Regions from separate parts of the Pseudomonas sp. DTU12.1 genome, predicted to be linked through region 1. Evidence: predicted binding sites of a transcription regulator. Region 1 holds the regulator's gene; each other region holds the start of a gene.
What was found. Region 1 encodes FliA, which starts transcription of late flagellar genes. Its sites were predicted from a motif close to CTAAAGTTTNNNNNNNNNNNGCCGNTAA; they were not measured.

Region 1 (6,184 bases):
TTCTGCTGGTAGCCGGCCCCGTCCGGGCGATGTTGTCGCGGTTTGGACGCCTGGCAGTACCGAATTTGCACGTATTGGCTTATCAGGAAATTCCTGACAACAAGCAAGTGACTATCGTCGCGACAGTAGGGCCCAACGGCTGAGGTAGTGGGTTATGCAAGTAAAGCGTTTTTTCGCCGCCGATATGCGTCAGGCCATGAAGCTGGTTCGTGATGAACTGGGCGCCGACGCAGCGATTATCGGTAACCGTCGCATTGCCGGCGGTGTCGAGCTGACGGCTGCCCTGGATTACAAACCCCAGGCCTTGGCGCCGCGCGTGCCAAACATGGAACTCGAAGACGAGTTGCGCAAGACCGCCTCGCGCATTGTCTCGGCCCAGGCCGAGCTGAGCATGCGTGGCGACAGCGATGCGACCACCAACCGCCAACTGTTTGCCGGCCTGCCGCTGACCGCGGCCGAGCCCCTGGTGGAGCCGACCTTCGTCGAGCCGCCGCGCCCTGCTGCGCCGGCGCCGGCTGCGGCGGTCGACCAGCGCGTGTTCGACTCGATGCGCTTTGAACTCAACGGCCTGCGCGAACTGCTGGAAGTGCAGTTGGGCTCGCTGGCCTGGAACCAGTTGCAAGGCAGCAAGCCGCAACAGGCCAACCTCTGGCGTCGCCTGCAACGCATCGGCTTGTCCGGCCCGTTGTCGCGTGACCTGCTGGAGCTGACCACCGGTATCGAAGAACCTCGCCAGGCCTGGCGCATGCTGCTGGCCCACTTGGCGCGGATGATCCAGACCCCGGAAATCGAACCCCTTGAAGAAGGTGGCGTGATTGCCATGGTCGGCCCTGCCGGCATGGGCAAGACCACCACCCTGGCCAAGCTGGCCGCCCGTTATGTACTTAAGTACGGCGCCCACAATATTGCCCTGGTGAGCATGGACAGCTACCGCATCGGTGCCCAGGAACAGCTCAAGACGCTGGGCCGCATCCTCAATGTGCCGGTGACCCATGTCGACCCGGGCCAATCCCTGGCCAACGCCCTCGACCCGCTGCTGCGCAAGCGCGTGGTGCTGATCGATACCGCCGGCCTGCAAGCCAGCGATCCGGCGTTGCGCATGCAACTGGAAAGCCTGGCCGGGCGTGGGATCAAGTCGAAAAATTACCTGGTACTTGCAACAACCAGCCAAAAACAGGTTCTGACTGCTGCGTACCACAGCTACAAGCGTTGCGGGCTGGCCGGTTGCATCCTGACTAAGCTGGATGAAACGGCAAGCCTGGGCGAAGTGTTGAGCCTTGCCATCAGCCATGAACTACCGGTCGCCTACCTGACCGACGGGCCGCGGATCCCGGATGACTTGCATCTGCCGCGCCGTCATCAGTTGGTCAGCCGTGCAGTCAGTGTGCAAATGCAGGACGAACCCAGTGAAGAGGCGATGGCGGATATGTTCGCCGACCTCTATCACAACCCAGCCAAGCGGGTCGGCTGAAGGCAACATGAAACACAGTGCAATGTACCTACATCGATGGTCTGCTACCGCGGCCACCCTATGTAGCCTGCGGCTAAGCAAGACAAGGTAAAGAAAGAACATGGGCAGCATGCATCCCGTACAGGTGATCGCGGTGACCGGCGGCAAAGGTGGCGTCGGGAAAACTAACGTGTCAGTGAATTTGTCCCTGGCCCTGGCAGAGCTTGGCCGCCGCGTCATGCTGCTGGATGCCGACCTGGGCCTGGCGAACGTTGACGTTCTGCTGGGACTGACGCCCAAACACACCCTGGCCGATGTCATCGAGGGCCGCTGTGAGCTGCGCGACGTGCTGTTGCAGGGGCCAGGGGGGATTCGTATCGTCCCGGCCGCCTCCGGCACCCAGAGCATGGTGCATCTGAGCCCGGCGCAGCATGCCGGCCTGATCCAGGCCTTCAGTGATATCGGCGACAACCTCGACGTGCTGGTGATCGACACCGCCGCCGGGATCGGCGAGTCGGTGGTCAGCTTCGTACGCGCCGCGCAGGAAGTGTTGCTGGTGGTCTGCGACGAACCCACCTCGATCACCGACGCCTACGCCCTGATCAAGCTGCTCAACCGCGACTACGGCATGAACCGCTTCCGCGTGCTGGCCAACATGGCCCAGAGCCCGCAAGAGGGGCGCAACCTGTTCGCCAAGTTGACCAAGGTCACAGATCGCTTCCTCGATGTCGCCTTACAATACGTCGGCGCAGTTCCCTATGACGAGTGTGTGCGCAAGGCTGTGCAAAAGCAGCGTGCAGTCTATGAAGCGTTCCCTCGTTCGAAATGCGCGTTGGCGTTCAAGGCAATTGCTCAGAAGGTCGATACCTGGCCACTGCCCGCCAATCCCCGGGGGCATCTGGAGTTTTTCGTCGAGCGATTGGTGCATCAGACGAGTGCAGGACCGGTGCTATGACAGCCAGCGGCTACAACCTTTACAAAAAATCAGCGCGTGACAGCCAGGGCGAATTGATCGAGCGCTATGCGCCTCTGGTCAAGCGCATTGCCTACCACCTGCTGGCACGCCTGCCCGCCAGTGTCCAGGTCGAAGACCTGATCCAGGCGGGGATGATCGGCCTGCTCGAAGTGTCGACCAAGTACGACGCGAGCAAGGGTGCGAGTTTCGAGACGTATGCGGGTATCCGCATCCGTGGCGCGATGCTCGATGAAGTGCGTAAAGGTGATTGGGCGCCGCGTTCGGTCCACCGCAATACCCGGATGGTGAGTGACGCAATTCGCTCAATTGAAGCAAAAACCGGTCGCGACGCTAAAGATCACGAAGTTGCGGCCGAACTCCAATTGAGTCTCGACGATTACTACGGGATTTTGAACGATACCTTGGGCAGCCGCCTGTTCAGTTTCGACGACCTGCTACAGGACGGCGAACATGAAGGGCTGCACGAGGACGGCGCGAGCGCTCACCAGGAGCCTTCACGCGACCTGGAAGATGAACGCTTCCAGGGCGCCCTGGCAGAGGCGATTGCCAACCTGCCGGAGCGTGAGCGGCTGGTGTTGGCGCTGTACTACGACGAAGAGCTGAACCTCAAGGAAATCGGTGAGGTCCTGGGGGTCAGCGAATCGCGGGTCAGCCAGCTACATAGCCAATGCGCGGCCCGCTTGCGGGGGCGTTTGGGAGAGTGGCGAGCGCGCTGACAGGCAGTGTGGGGACACTGTGAGCGATAACCGCCAGGGCGCAAGCCGGGCGGGAGCGGCTCGTGGTGCGCCCCGGCAGTCCTTTTTGTGTAATGCCTGTTGAATGATATGGCGCGCCCAGGTGCTGGACGCGTTTAAGACTGCTTGGAGGTCGAATTGGACAAGAACATGAAAATCCTCATCGTTGATGACTTCTCAACGATGCGGCGGATCATAAAAAACCTGTTGCGTGACCTTGGGTTCACTAACACGGTCGAGGCGGATGACGGTATTACGGCGATTCCGATCCTCAACAGCGGGAGCATCGACTTTCTGGTAACCGACTGGAACATGCCTGGCATGACCGGTATCGATCTGCTGCGCCATGTGCGCGCCGATGAAAAACTGCGCAATCTTCCGGTGTTGATGGTGACCGCCGAAGCCAAGCGTGAACAGATCATTGAAGCCGCCCAGGCTGGGGTCAACGGCTACGTGGTCAAGCCATTCACTGCATTGGCGTTGAAAGAGAAGATCGAAAAGATCTTTGAACGCATCCACGGTTGATGTCGCCACGGGGGAGCTATGGAGCATAAAGAAACATCGCAGGGGGACTTTGAGTCGACCTTGAAAAAACACGCTCACCAGTTGGTCGACAGCCTTGAAAAAGGCCAGTTCGGCGACGCGGTGCAGTTGATCCATGAGCTCAACCAGACCCGCGACCGCGGCCTGTACCAGGAAGTGGGCAAGCTCACCCGTGAGTTGCACAGTGCGATCGTCAATTTCCAGATCGACCCGCACATGCCCCAGGCCGAGGAAATCTCGCAGATCACCGATGCCACCGAACGCCTGTCCTATGTGGTCAGGCTGACTGAGGCGGCAGCCAATCGCACCATGGACCTGGTGGAAAACGCCACGCCTCTGGTGAACGGCATGGCCAATGAGGCCAAGGCGTTGAGCGCTGACTGGGGGCGCTTCATGCGTCGCGAAGTAGGCGCAGAAGAATTTCGTGACCTGGCGCGTCGGGTCGAAGGTTTTCTGTCACGCAGCGAGCAGGAAAACCGTACGGTTTCCAGCAACCTCAATGACATTCTGCTGGCCCAGGATTACCAGGACCTCACCGGTCAGGTGATCAAGCGCGTGACCCTGCTGGTCACTGAAGTGGAAAGCAACTTGCTCAAGCTGGTGCTGATGGCTGGCCAGGTCGACCGTTTTGCCGGCATCGAACATGACCGCGAAGCGATCCTCTCGGAAAAAGATCCACAAAAACACCTCGCCAAGGGTGAAGGTCCGCAGATTCATGCCGATAAACGTGAAGACGTTATGTCAGGTCAAGATGACGTAGACGATTTGCTGTCCAGTTTAGGCTTTTAGGTCCTGATAACGGCAAATGACGGTCGCGCCGCGCCCCGCAAGGCGCAAGACTAGGCATGAGGAGAGAAGTTTGGTTTTTCCAAATGAACGACGAATAACGACGGATTGCGCCTTGCGGGGCGCGGCCCTCCGGGTTGGAGCTGTGAGCGCGCCATGCTGCGTTGCGGAACTTGACAAGGAAACAACCCTTGCCTGCGTTCCGCGCCTTGCCTGGCCCGCTCACAGCTCCAACGCGATCCGCCATTTGCCGTTATCAGGACCTAAAGGAGCACGTATATGAGCTTCGGCGCCGATGAAGAAATCCTTCAGGATTTCCTTGTAGAGGCCGGCGAAATTCTAGAGCAGTTGTCCGAGCAACTGGTCGAGCTGGAAAGCCGACCGGATGATGCGAACCTGCTCAATGCAATTTTTCGCGGTTTTCACACTGTAAAAGGGGGCGCCGGCTTCCTCCAGCTCCATGAGCTGGTGGAGTGCTGCCACATCGCCGAAAACGTGTTCGACATCCTGCGCAAGGGTGAGCGGCACGTTGATTCGGAATTGATGGACGTGATCCTCGAAGCCCTGGACGCGGTCAACGGCATGTTCAATGAAGTGCGTGAACGCGCACCGATTACTGCCGCCACCCCGGAACTGCTGGCCGCCCTGGCGCGCCTGGCAGAACCTGCCGCCCTGGCCGCCGCCCCGGTGGTTGAAGCGGCGCCTGAACCGGTTGCCGAACCCGACGTTACCGACAGCGAATTCGAACAACTGCTGGACTCCCTCAATGCCGTCAAGGCCGAGGCCGAAGCACCGGCAGCGGCTGCGCCGGCCATGGTGCCGACCAGCGAAGACATCACCGACGCCGAGTTCGAGTCCTTGCTCGACCAGTTGCACGGCAAGGGCCAGTTCGCGCCGGACGCCGTGGCGGCCACACCGCCGCCTGTAGAGGCTGCTGCGCCAGCGGCCAGCACCGATATCACCGACGACGAATTTGAAGCGCTGCTCGATCAGTTGCATGGCAAGGGCTCGTTTGCTGCCGATGCCTTGCCCGCAGTCGCTGCGGCGGCTGCACCTGCTGCGGCGGCGCCTGCTGCCGCACCGGCGGCGGATGGCCTGATCACCGACCACGAATTCGAATCCCTGCTGGACGAATTGCACGGCAAGGGCAAGTTCTCTGAAGTGGCGCCTGCCGCCGCAGCCACCGCGACCGCTACAGCAGCGGTGGCCAAACCGGCACCCGCTGCCGCCAAGGCCGCTGCACCGACTCCAGCACGTGCCGCCGCCCCGGCGCCAGCCCGCGCGCCGGCCGCTGCCGAAAAAGCCCCGGCCAGTGAAGCCGAAACCACCGTGCGGGTAGATACCGCGCGCCTGGACGACATCATGAACATGGTCGGCGAACTGGTGCTGGTGCGTAACCGCCTGGTGCGCCTGGGCTTGAACAGTGGCGACGAAGCCATGCAAAAGGCCGTGTCGAACCTCGACGTGGTCACTGCCGACCTGCAGACCGCGGTGATGAAGACGCGCATGCAGCCGATCAAGAAGGTCTTCGGGCGCTTCCCGCGCCTGGTCCGTGACTTGGCCCGGCAGTTGAAAAAAGAGATCGCCCTGGAACTGGTGGGCGAAGAAACCGACCTCGACAAAAACCTGGTCGAGGCCCTGGCCGACCCGCTGGTCCACTTGGTGCGCAACGCGGTTGACCACGGTGTGGAAACC
Region 2 (6,184 bases), 2.1 Mb from region 1:
AACTGTAGGAGCGAGCTTGCTCGCGAAAATCGTCGGCAATAACACCGGCATCCTGGATGGACGCGGTGCCCTTGAATCCTTCGCGAGCAAGCTCGCTCCTACAGGAGAGGTCAGAGGGTCATCGCGGCAAACCAGCCGAACACCAGCAGCGGCAGGTTGTAGTGCAGGAAGGTCGGGACCACGGTGTCCCAGATATGGTGGTGCTGGCCGTCGATGTTCAAACCCGAGGTCGGTCCCAGGGTGGAGTCCGACGCTGGCGAACCGGCATCGCCCAGGGCGCCAGCGGTGCCGACGATGCAGACAATGGCCAGGGGGCTGAAGCCCAGTTGCACACACAGCGGCACGAAAATCGCCGCCAGGATCGGTACCGTGGAAAACGACGAGCCGATCCCCATGGTCACCAGCAACCCCACCAGCAACATCAACAGCGCGCCCACGCCACGGCTATGGCCGATAAACGCCGCAGAGGCCTGCACCAGCGTCTGCACCTGGCCGGTGGCCTTGAGCACTTCGGCAAACCCGGAGGACGCGATCATGATGAAGCCGATCATCGCCATCATCTTCATGCCTTCGGTGAACAGGTCATCGGTGTCGCGCCAGCGCACGATGCCCGACACCGAGAAGATCAGGAAACCCGCCAGGGCACCAATGATCATTGAGTCCAGCCACAGTTGGATGATAAACGCCGAGGCAATGGCCAGCCCGGCTACCAGCAGGGTCAGCGGGTTGTATTGCACCGCCACTTGCTCGACCCGCTCGATTTTCTCCAGGTCGTAGACGCGCTTCTTGCGGTAGCTGATAAACACCGCCACCAACAGGCCGAACACCATGCCCAGCGCCGGGATGCCCATGGCGTGGGTCACATTGACCTGGCTGATATCCACCCCACTCTTGGCGACGTTGGCCAGCAGGATCTGGTTGAGGAAGATGTTGCCGAAGCCCACCGGCAGGAACATGTACGGGGTGATCAGGCCAAAGGTCATGACACAGGCGATCAGGCGCCGGTCAATCTGCAACTTGGTCAGCACATACAGAAGAGGCGGCACCAGCAGCGGGATAAAGGCGATATGGATCGGCAGGATGTTCTGCGAGGCAATCGCCACCGCACCCAGCAGGCAGATCAGCAGCCATTTGACATGACTGCCGCCCGTCGCTTCCTGGCGATCCACCAGCAGCAGCGCCTTGTCCGCCAGGGCGTGGGCCAGGCCGGACTTGGCGATCGCCACGGCGAAAGCACCGAGCAATGCGTAAGACAGCGCCACCGTGGCGCCGCCGCCCAGGCCGCTGTTGAATGCGCTGAGCGTCGCGTCGATGCCAAGACCTCCGGTCAAGCCGCCGACCAGGGCGCCGACGATGATCGCGATGACCACATGCACGCGGGACAGGCTCAGCACGAGCATGGTGCCGACCGCGGCGATTACTGCGTTAATCATGGTTACCTCAGGACAGAAACATAAAAACAACACGCGCCGGCACCCTGGCCAAATGGCGACCACGGCACACGCAGAAAAGGAGTTTTATTAGAGGGCGCGCACTTTGCAGCAGCCGACACGCCATGTCAAAGCGCGACGTCGTAAACAGAATTCAATTGATCGTATGAATAAAGAAAAAAACCGGGCGGCCGATACAACGGATCATCTCTGTCGTAACGAAGGTTAAAAGATCTCCATGTCGCTCAGGCAGCTGTCCATTCAATGGAAAATCACCCTCCTCGCCGGCCTTTGTCTGTTGGGGATCGTGACCCTGCTAGTGGGTCTTTCGCTGTATCGCATGGATCAGAGCTCACATAGGGTCCAGACCTCCAGCACGCAGATGCTCAATGTCGCGGCCCAATCGCGCATCGAAGCCCAGGGGGAAGTCCAGGCGCTGGGCATCCGCCAACAGTTTATGGACGCTTACCAGTACGGCCATGGTTTTTCGCGCCAGGTGCTGTTTTTGCGGGAACAGGCCGAGAAGCGCTTCCTTGATGCCTTTGACTTGCGTGAAGACCTGACGCGCCAAGTCAAGGCCGCGCTGCAGGCCAATCCGGACCTGCTGGGCCTTTCCCTGGTGTTCGAAGCCAATGCCCTGGATGGCAAGGATGAGTTGTTTACCGGCCAGGACGAGCTGGGCAGTAACGAGAAGGGCCGCTTCGCCCTGTACTGGTCGCAGCCGACACCCGGCAAGCTGACCTCGATGGCACTGCCGGAAAGCGACATGTCCGACACCAGCGTCGGCCCCAGCGGCGAAAAGGCCAACACCTGGTTCACCTGCCCGCGCACTACCCTCAAACCGTGCGTGATCGAACCGTACTTTTATGTGATCGACGGGCAAAACGTGTTGCTCACCAGCATCGTGTTCCCCCTCACGGTCAATGGCAAAGTCATCGCCTCGCTGTCGGTGGACATCAACCTCAACAGCCTGCAGGCGGTCAGCCAGAATGCCAGCCGCAAGCTGTATGACGGCCAGACCAAGGTCAGCATCATCAGCCCGGTAGGTTTGCTCGCCGGCTACAGCCCGGATGCAAGCAAGCTCAGCCAGCGCCTGGACAGCGTCGACACCACCAGCGGCGCACAACTGATCAGTGCCATGGCCAACAGTACCCAAACCTACAGCCTGCGCACCGGCCAGCAACTCAAGGTGCTGGCGCCGTTCCAGCCAATTCCCGATGGCAAGTCCTGGGGCGTGTTACTGGACGTGCCGGAACAAGTCCTGATCGGCCCCGCCCAAGCCCTCAAGGCCGAACTGGATGCCGACAACACCAAAGGCACCTTGCTGGAACTGGGCCTGGGCTTGCTCGCCGCGATTGTCGGTTTGCTGTTGGTGTGGCTGATGGCCCGTAGCGTCACCCGGCCAATCCTCGGCGTGGCCCGTATGCTGGAGGATATCGCCAGCGGCGAAGGCGACCTGACCAGGCGCCTGGCCTACGACAAGCGCGACGAACTCGGTGAACTGGCCAGTTGGTTCAACCGTTTCCTCGACAAGCTGCAACCGATCATTGCCGAGGTCAAACGCTCGGTGCAGGACGCGCGCAGCACCGCCGACCAATCGGCGGCGATTGCCAGCCAGACCAGTGCCGGCATGGACCAGCAATACCGCCAGGTCGACCAGGTGGCCACCGCCTCCCACGAAATGAGCGCCACCGCCCAGGACGTCGCACGCAGCGCTGCCCAGGCCGCACACGCCGCCCGCGATGCCGATCAGGCCACCCGTGAAGGCCTGACCGTGATCGACCGCACCACCACCAGCATCGGCCACCTTGCCGCCGATATGAGTACGGCGATGGCCCAGGTCGAAGGCCTGGCGGCCAATAGCGAGCAGATCGGCTCTGTGCTGGAAGTGATCCGCGCGATTGCCGAACAGACCAACCTGCTGGCCCTCAACGCCGCCATCGAAGCTGCCCGCGCCGGTGAGGCCGGGCGTGGTTTTGCGGTGGTCGCCGATGAAGTGCGCAACCTCGCGCGGCGCACCCAGGAGTCGGTGGAAGAAACCCGCCAGGTGATCGAACAGTTGCAAAACGGCACCCAGGATGTGGTGAGCTCCATGAGTAACAGCCATCGCCAGGCCCAAGGCAGTGTGGAACAGGTCGGCCAGGCAGTGACGGCATTGCGCCAGATCGGCGATGCGGTGACGGTGATCAGCGACATGAACCTGCAAATCGCCAGCGCTGCCGAACAACAAAGCGCGGTGGCCGAGGAGATCAACAGCAATGTGGCGACGATTCGCGACGTGACCGAGTCGCTGTCGGGTCAGGCCAATGAGTCGGCCCGGGTCAGCCAGACACTCAATAGCCTGGCCAATCAGCAACAAGGCTTGATGGATCAGTTCCGGGTTTGATGGCAATTTGAAATGCACTGGGTTGGGCGCCGTACGTCGCGAGCTCACAACTCCAGAGCTCCAACGCCGGCTGGCTCGCCTGTGGCGGGCCAAGCCAGGTACTCATCCACTGGCAGTGTTGGTTGAAACACAGTTGATAATCCCCGGCCTCAGGGGTTCGCCCCAAGCGCAGGGGTTGCAACGGGGGCAACTGACGCTGGTAATGCCAGCTGCCCTCGCGCAGTTGGGCGCCGTCCGGAATCTCCATACCGGCCCCCGAGCCCTTGACCCGTGCCTCCCCCAGCACCAACCCCGCAGGCGTTACGCGGTAATCCTCTTCCCAGCGCACTTTCTCGATCGTATGCGTCCAGGCCAGGGTGAAGGCCGGCGTGGGAACCTGCGCCCACACCGTCCCCGCCAAGCCCAGGCACAAACCGATCACACCGCGGCCACCTGGGCGCGATGGGCACGCCAGCAGTGCTGCGCAATCAACAGCGCTGCCAGGACGAAGCCGATTTCATCGCTTAACGGCGTTGCCAGAATCAAACTGGCACCGGCGGCAAAGCCCACCACCCGCTCCCACCCACTGAGCCTGGTCAGCAGGTAGCCAGTGAACACCGCGCCCCAGATACCGATGGCCAGCAGCGCCTTGGCCACCACATACAGGGTCGCCAGCAGGCTGTCGCCCTGCAGCATCAATGCCGGCTCGTACACCGCCATGAACGGCACGACAAACCCGGCCACGGCGATGCGGATCGCCCACAGACTGATTTTCAGGCCGCTTGCCCGGGCAATCGGCGCCGCCGCGAAACAGGCCAGCGCTACCGGCGGCGTGAGGTCGGCCATGATGCCGAAATAGAACACGAACATATGCGACACAATCAGCGGCACGCCCAGGTCCAACAGGGCCGGTGCGGCAATCGAGCTGGTGATGATGTAGTTGGGAATGGTCGGTATGCCCATGCCCAGCACCAGGCAGGTAAGCATGGTGAGTACCAGCGAAAGGAACAGATTGTCCTGGCCGATAGCGAGGATGTAGCCGGCAAAGGTCGAGGCCACCCCGGTCAGCGACACCACCCCGATGATCACCCCCACCAGCGCGCAGGCGATGCCCACCGGCACGGCATGGCGTGCGCCTTCAACCAGGGCATGCAGGCAGATTGTCAGGGTGTCGCGGCCGCCCTTGATGAACCAGCACACCGCCACCAACAGCGCCACGACTCCAAACACCATGCCGATACCGAGCCGGAAGAAGCCCGCACACAGCACGCCCAGGACGATCCAGAAAACCAAACGCAGGGCCGTGGACGACACCCGCAGTATGATCGCCGAGCCCAGGATGACGATGGAGGTCAGTGCCAGGCCGACCATGCCGGAGAACAACGGAGTGCGTCCGGAGAACAGCAGGTAGATCAGCACGAATAACGGGATCAGCAGATACCAGCGCTGCTTCACCGCGGCCCAGGGGTTCGGGCATTCGCTCTTGGGCAAGCCGCACAGGTTGGAACGTTTGGCTTCCAGGTGAACCATCCAGAACACCGAGCCAAAGTACAACATGGCCGGAATCAACGCGGCCTTGGCCACTTCGAAGAACGGCACGTTGATCGTCTCGGCCATGATAAAAGCCACCGCGCCCATGATCGGCGGCATGATCTGGCTGCCCATCGACGAGGTCGCTTCCACGCCCCCGGCAAACGCCGATTTGTAGCCAAAGCGCTTCATCAACGGGATGGTGAATTGGCCGGTGGTGACTACGTTGGCCACCCCCGAACCGGTGATGGTACCCATCAGCGCCGACGACACCACCGACACCTTCGCCGGGCCACCGAGCTTATGGCCGAACAGGCCCATGGCGAAGTCGGTGAACAGTTTGATCATCCCAGCTTGCTCGAGGAACGCGCCGAACAGGATAAACAGGAAGATATACGTGGCCGAGACATAGGTCGGCGTGCCGTACAGCCCCTCGGTGCCAAAGGCCAGTTGGTTGACGATCTGGTCAATGGCATAGCCGCGGTGCATCAGGTCGCCCGGCAGGTACTGGCCAAACAGGCCGTAGGCCAGGAACAGCGCACAGATCAGCGGCAAGGCAATCCCCATCACCCGCCGCGCGGCTTCGAACACCAGCACGATCAGCACCAGGCCGACGACCATGTCGCTGCCGGTCAGGTCGCCGGAGCGTTGAATCAGCGCGGCTTCGAAATACCACTGGTAGAACGCCGTAGCCATCCCGGCCAGCCCCAACAGCCAGGCCAGCGGTTGCCAGGGCTGGGCCTTGCCCCGCGCCGGAAAGCACAGAAATACCACCAGCAGCAGAAAGCCCACGTGCACGGCCCGCAGAATCTGGCTGGAGACCGGGTGGAAGGCTGCGGTGATGATTTGGAACACGGAA
Region 3 (6,184 bases), 1.9 Mb from region 1:
ATCAAGGTGTCGGTGAGCACCATCAGCATGTGCGCCAACTGTGAGGCAATCAACGGCCCTGACAGCCGCAGAATGGCCCAGAGTTCGGTACGCGCCGGATGCTGCATGATCATCACGCTCAATAATTCAGGAAGGGGTGGAAGGGTTGATTCTCGGCGCTCTCAGCGCTTTGCACAAAGGGATAAATGCGATCAGTCGCATGATTAAAACTCATGCCTGGACGATTCTGGTAGGGTTTGCGGATCAAGCCGTCGGAGTTTTCTTCATGTCTCGTCGCCTTCCTCCGCTGTATGCCCTGCGCGCGTTTGAAGCGGCGTCCCGGCACAACTCGTTCACCCGGGCCGCCGAGGAGCTGTCGATCACCCAAAGCGCGGTCAGCCGGCATATCCGCACCCTGGAGGAGCACTTCGCCTGCCGTCTGTTCCAGCGCAGCGGGCGCACCTTGCAGCTCACCGAGTCGGCGCGCCTGCTGTTGCCCGGCGTGCGCGAGGGTTTTGCCGCCCTGGAACGCGCTTGCCATACCTTGAATGCCGAGGACGACATCTTGCGCATGAAGGCCCCGTCGACCCTGACCATGCGTTGGTTGCTGGCGCGGTTGAGTCGGTTCCGGCATCTTCAGCCGGGCAATGAGGTGCAGTTGACCAGCGCGTGGATGAGCATCGATGAGGTGGACTTCAACCAGGAGCCGTTCGACTGCGCGGTCCTGCTGAGCGATGGGCATTTTCCTGCGGACTGGGAAGCCAGTTACCTGTTTCCTGAATTGCTGATCCCGGTGGGCGCTCCGAACTTGCTCAACGATGGCCCCTGGGATGTGGAACGCCTGGCCGGCGCCGAGCTGCTGCACCCCACGCCGGACCGGCGTGATTGGCGCCGCTGGTTGCAACGCACGGGGCTGGCCTCTCGCGTCGCCATCAAGGGCGGGCAGGTGTTCGATACCCTGGAGCTGGGCATGATTGCTGCCGCCCGGGGCTACGGCGTGTCCATGGGCGACTTGCTGATGGTCGCCGAGGATGTGGCCCAGGGCCGTTTGAGCCTGCCTTGGCCTACTGCGGTGGCCAGCGGCGAGAGCTACTACCTGGTCTGGCCCAAGACCCGCCCCGGCGGTGAGCGCCTGCGCAGGTTGTCGGACTTTCTGCAAAGTGAAGTGCGGGCCATGGCACTGCCGGCAGTGGAACAGCTCGACTGAATCGATGCAGCGCCCGCCAACAAGGCGTTGGAGTGATACCCCTGTGATTTGCTCAAGTATTGACCCCGGCCGCCGAAGTAGGTGTGTCGCAGCTGCCATTAGTTGCGGCTCAGCGTGCCCCCAATTCAAGAAATTCGCCGATTAGCGCTATGAGATCAGGAAGATCCGGGCCTCGGCCAGGAGCAGTCATGTCTCAACCCCGCGCCCGCATAGCTTCGCAGCTGGGCATCGCCTTGGCGGTCATATTGGCTGTCGTGATCAGCGGCAGCACCGTGTTTGCCCTGCGCTCCCTTGATTCGGCCAACCTGCAGACCCGTGAAGAACACCTGGCCAGCGAAGCGCGTTTGCTCGCCGACCAACTCAATACCTTCCACAGCACCTTGCGCGAGAGCACCCAGCGTTTGAGCGGGCTGTTTGAAAAGCGCTTTGGCGCGGGGCTGAGTGTGCATGCCGAGCAGACGGTGAATGTGGCCGGGGTAGCGACCCCGAGTCTTTACCTGGGCGATGCGGTGCTCAACAACAACTTCGACGAGGTCGATGAGTTCAAGCAGATGTCCGGCGGCGTGGCCACGGTGTTTGTGCGCAGCGGCGAAGACTTCATCCGCATCAGTACCTCCCTGACCAAACAGGATGGCAACCGCGCCATCGGCACCGTGCTCGACCGTCAGGGCGCGGCCTACCAGCGCGTGGCCGGCGGCCAGACCTACATCGGCCGTGCGGTGCTGTTTGACCGTTCCTACATGACTCAATACAGCCCGGTGCGTGACAGCAGTGGCAAGGTCATCGCCGTGCTGTTCATCGGTTTTGATTACACCGACGCCCAGAACGCCCAGTTTGAAAACCTCAAACGTTTTCGCATCGGCCAGACCGGCTCGCTCGCGCTGCTGGATGAACAGAAGCATTGGCTGGTGGCGCCGGCTGGGGTGCAGGCGCCGGACGAGGCCATTGCGGTGATGCTCGACCTGGCGAAGAAACCGGGCGCAGGCCGTTTCTGGAGCGACAAGCACGAAGATTTCTACAGCGTCTCGGTGCCGTTCGAAGGCGGCCCCTGGGCGGTGGTAGCGAGCATGCCCAAGGCTGAAATTCGCGCAGTGACTTGGGAAGTCGGCATCCGCTTGGTGATCGGCAGTGTGCTGGCGATGTTGCTGGCAGTAGGCGCCACGGTGTGGCTGTTGCGCAGTAAGCTGGCTCCATTGAGCGACCTGGTGCGCCAGGCCGAAGCCCTGGGCGCCGGTGATTTGAGTGCGCGGCTGAATGTGTCCAGCCATGACGAAATCGGTCAATTGGCGCGCAGTTTCAACCAGATGGGCGAAGCGCTGTCGACCATGGTCTCGCATATCCGTGAGGCGGCCAAGGAGGTCAACAGCCGCGCCCAGGCGCTGTCGGGCTTGTCAGGTGGGGCCTATGAAGGCATGGAGCAGCAGTCCGGCGAGATCACCAGCATGGCCGGTGCGGTGGAAGAGTTCAGTGCCACCTCGTTGAACATTGCCGACAACATGGGCAATACCGAACGCCTGGCCCAGGAAAATGCCCAGCAGACCCGCATTGGCCGCAACTCGATGCAAGAGGCGTCGGCGTCCCTGGAGCATATCGCCACGGCACTCAATAGCACGGCCACGGTAATCAACACCCTGGGCCAGCGCTCCCAGGAAATCGGTGGCATCGTCGGCGTGATCACCTCGATTGCCGACCAGACCAACCTGTTGGCCCTCAACGCGGCCATCGAGGCGGCACGGGCCGGGGAGCAGGGGCGTGGGTTTGCCGTGGTTGCCGATGAGGTGCGCAACCTGGCCTCACGCACCCGCCAGGCCACCGACGAGATCTCCGGGATGATCCAGAGCATCCAGCAGGAAACCGGCAATGCCATCAGCACCATGGAGCAGGGCAATGTGCTGATGCAGGAAGGCTTGTCGCGCAATGCCGACGTTGCCTCGGCCCTGGCGCGTATCGACGAGCAAAGCCGCTCGGCGGGGCAGCAATTCGCCGCGATCACCACCGCCACCCAGGAGCAAAGCAGCACGGCGACCTTGCTCAGCAGCAACCTGCAGAGCATCGCGCTGGCCAACAGTGAACAACGTGAAGTGGTCTCGAACCTGGCGATTACCGCCAGGGAGTTGGAGACGCTGGCGGCGGGGCTGCGGCATGAGGTTGATCGGTTTCGTTGATTGACTGTCAGGGCCTCATCGCGGGCAAGCCCGGCTCCCACAGTTGACCGTGTTCAATTGAAGAAACCGGTTCAGTGTGGGAGCCGGGCTTGCCCGCGATGACGGCTGACTCGGCTCTCAAGCCTCGGTTCGATCGCCGAGCCCCGGGTCCACCCGTTTGCCGATGTCCTTGAGCCGCGCCAGTTGATCGACCATCCCTGGCGCTTCGTCGAGGCTGCTGACGAAAGTCCACAGGTACGTCATCACCGCGTAGATATGCCCCGCCTTGACCGCCGGCGACAAGGCCAACTGGCTGATCGCCACGATGAACAGCAGCGCGGCCAGTGCGCCGAGCATCAGATAGGCCGCGGCCTCGCGGTCCGACAGCCAGATACGCAGGCGTGACAGCAGTTGGTAATGGCGTCGCAGGGTCTGGGCGCTGACCTTTTCCACCAGGCCAATTTCTTTCTCCAGGCGGTTATTCAAGCGTTTGTGCAATTGCTCGTTACGGCGGGCAAAGCGCGGCAGCAGGGTGATGCACAGCACCAGCGCGGCAAAGCAGGCCAGGCCGACCCAGGGTTCAATCACCAGGAGCATCACGGCTGCGCCAACGATGGATACCAGGGCCGTAGCAATCACCGGCACGTGTTTTTCGAAAAAATCGACAAAATCCCGTGCCAGCACTACCCGCGCGGCAGCCTTTGACGTGCTGTGGTTTTGCAGGCGCTGGTTGAGAATCACCGGCACGGCAAGGTCGGCGTAGATCCGGGTGAAGGTACGGGTATCCAGGGCCCGGCGTGCGGCACCGACTACCCAGAAAGCCATGACCACGGCTGCATAAATCAACGCGCTGCCGGCATCGCCGCGCAGGATCGAGTCCACGGCGAAACCCGCAAACAGCGGGTAGGCCAACAGCAAGGCGTTCTCCAGCGCGACCAACGACAACGTGCCAAACAGCTTCCAGGGGTAAGCCCTGGCGATTGCCTTGAGGGTTTGGCTGGCGGATTGCTGGCCGATTTTCTTGCTTTCTTCGATCAGGATATGCGGCGTTACGGATGGCATGGGTGCACCAAAGGAGTGATAGGCGCTACTATTGAGCGACTGCTCAAGTATCCTTGAGCGATCGCTCAAAAAGCAAGCGCCGCTTATCTGCCGGTGCCCGTAAGGAATTGCCCATGTCGCGTATCGACCGTAAAGACCAGATCATCACCGCTGCCCTGGAGCTGTTTCGCAGCAAGGGTTTTGCCGATGTCTCCACCCGCGATCTGGCGGAGCATGCCGGTTTGTCCCGCAGCCACGTGTATCACTACTTCAGCGACTGGAAAGAACTGCGCCGCGAAGCCTTCGTGCGGTTCGCCACCGACCAGTTGGACGAAGTGCGTGCCCCCCTGGCGCTGGCGCCGCCTCTCGAGGCGTTGCTGGGGTTCCTGCGTGACTGCCTGCCAAGCAGCGCCGATGCCGACTGGGCACTGTGGCTGGACGCCTGGGACGAGGCGCTGTATGACCCGCAAATGGCCCAGGCCTATCTGTCGATCAACGCCCAGTGGCAAGCCATGCTGGCGGAGGTGATCGAGCGGGGTGTGGCCGCGCAGGTGTTCCGTTGCGACTCATCCACACGCGCCGCACGCCAGATCTTTGCCTTGGCGATGGGGTATGCCGATGACCTGATGCTTAACCCCTCCACCGAGTCCGCCGAATCGGCACTGGGTGAGGTGCTGGAAGTGGCGGGGTGGTTGCTGGACTTACCCCGGGATCTCTAGCCCAAGGTTGCTGGGCGGTATTGCAACGCCTCCGCCAAGTGATGCCGCATGATGCTTTCCACCTGCTCCAGATCCGCCAGGGTGCGTGCGACCTTGAGCAGCCGGTGGGCCGCGCGCAACGACAGGGTCAAGCGCTCGCAGGCCGTCTCCAGCCAGCCTTCGTCGACTTTCGATAACTCGCAGTGGCGGCGCAACCCCGTCAGGTCGAGGAAAGCATTTGCACAGCCTTGGCGTTGCTGCTGGCGATCCCTGGCGTCGGCGACGAGGGCAGAAGCGCTGGCCGTGTCATTGCCGGTTTGTTTGGCAGGGTTCAGCGCGGTGCTTTCCCGGGCGACGGTCAGGTGCAGGTCGATGCGGTCCAGCAGCGGCCCGGACAGTTTGTTGCGGTAGCGCTGGACCTGCTCCGGCGTGCAACGACAGCGCCCGCTGGGCTCGCCCATATAGCCGCAAGGGCAGGGGTTCATCGCCGCTACCAGTTGAAACCGCGCCGGGAAACTCACCCGGTCGCGGGCGCGGGAAATCACGATATGCCCGGACTCCAGCGGCTCGCGCAGCACCTCAAGCACTTTGCGATCAAACTCTGGCAACTCATCGAGAAACAGCACCCCATGATGGGCCAGGGTGATTTCCCCTGGCTGGGGTTTCGAGCCGCCACCCACCAGCGCCGGCCCGGACGCGGAATGATGCGGCTGACGGAATGGCCGGTGCGGCCAGTGGCTCAACGGAGCGAGGCTGACCACCGACTGGATCGCCGCCACTTCCAGGGCTTCCTGTTCACTCAGCGGCGGCAGCAAGCCGGGGAGGCGGCTGGCGAGAAGGGTCTTGCCGGTGCCCGGCGGGCCGCTGAACAACAGGTTGTGGGCGCCTGCTGCGGCAATCAACAGCGCTCGCTTGGCCGCCAGTTGGCCTTGCACTTCACTCAGGTCGGGGTAGGGCTTGTTGAGGTACAGCAAGCCGTCTGACTTGAACGGCTCAATCGGCACCTGCCCATTAAGGTGCGCCACTACCTGCAGCAGATGATCCACCGCAATCACCGTCAGCCCGGACGCCAGGCAGGCTTCCTCGGCATTGGCCCGAGGCACGATCACCGTGCG

Region 2: the regulator FliA is predicted to act here: its motif matches at 1,601-1,628, upstream of GDV60_RS17375 (methyl-accepting chemotaxis protein).
Region 3: the regulator FliA is predicted to act here: its motif matches at 1,238-1,265, upstream of GDV60_RS26505 (methyl-accepting chemotaxis protein).

The regions. Positions count from the first base shown of each region.
Region 1 covers NZ_CP045254.1:1,916,456-1,922,639, forward strand. Annotated here, with positions in the region: gene flhA (flagellar biosynthesis protein FlhA) at 1-143, shown strand, start outside; gene flhF (flagellar biosynthesis protein FlhF) at 155-1,471, shown strand; gene fleN (flagellar synthesis regulator FleN) at 1,572-2,405, shown strand; gene fliA (RNA polymerase sigma factor FliA) at 2,402-3,142, shown strand; gene GDV60_RS08515 (chemotaxis response regulator CheY) at 3,311-3,685, shown strand; gene GDV60_RS08520 (protein phosphatase CheZ) at 3,704-4,492, shown strand; gene GDV60_RS08525 (chemotaxis protein CheA) at 4,769-6,184, shown strand, end outside.
Region 2 covers NZ_CP045254.1:3,974,545-3,980,728, forward strand. Annotated here, with positions in the region: gene GDV60_RS17370 (Na+/H+ antiporter family protein) at 111-1,430, opposite strand; gene GDV60_RS17375 (methyl-accepting chemotaxis protein) at 1,669-3,816, shown strand; partial or broken gene GDV60_RS17380 (DUF1850 domain-containing protein) at 3,851-4,237, opposite strand; gene GDV60_RS17385 (TRAP transporter permease) at 4,234-6,184, opposite strand, start outside.
Region 3 covers NZ_CP045254.1:5,934,158-5,940,341, reverse strand. Annotated here, with positions in the region: gene GDV60_RS26515 (NorM family multidrug efflux MATE transporter) at 1-113, opposite strand, end outside; gene GDV60_RS26510 (LysR substrate-binding domain-containing protein) at 266-1,186, shown strand; gene GDV60_RS26505 (methyl-accepting chemotaxis protein) at 1,375-3,351, shown strand; gene GDV60_RS26500 (ABC transporter six-transmembrane domain-containing protein) at 3,469-4,392, opposite strand; gene GDV60_RS26495 (TetR/AcrR family transcriptional regulator) at 4,506-5,090, shown strand; gene GDV60_RS26490 (YifB family Mg chelatase-like AAA ATPase) at 5,087-6,184, opposite strand, start outside.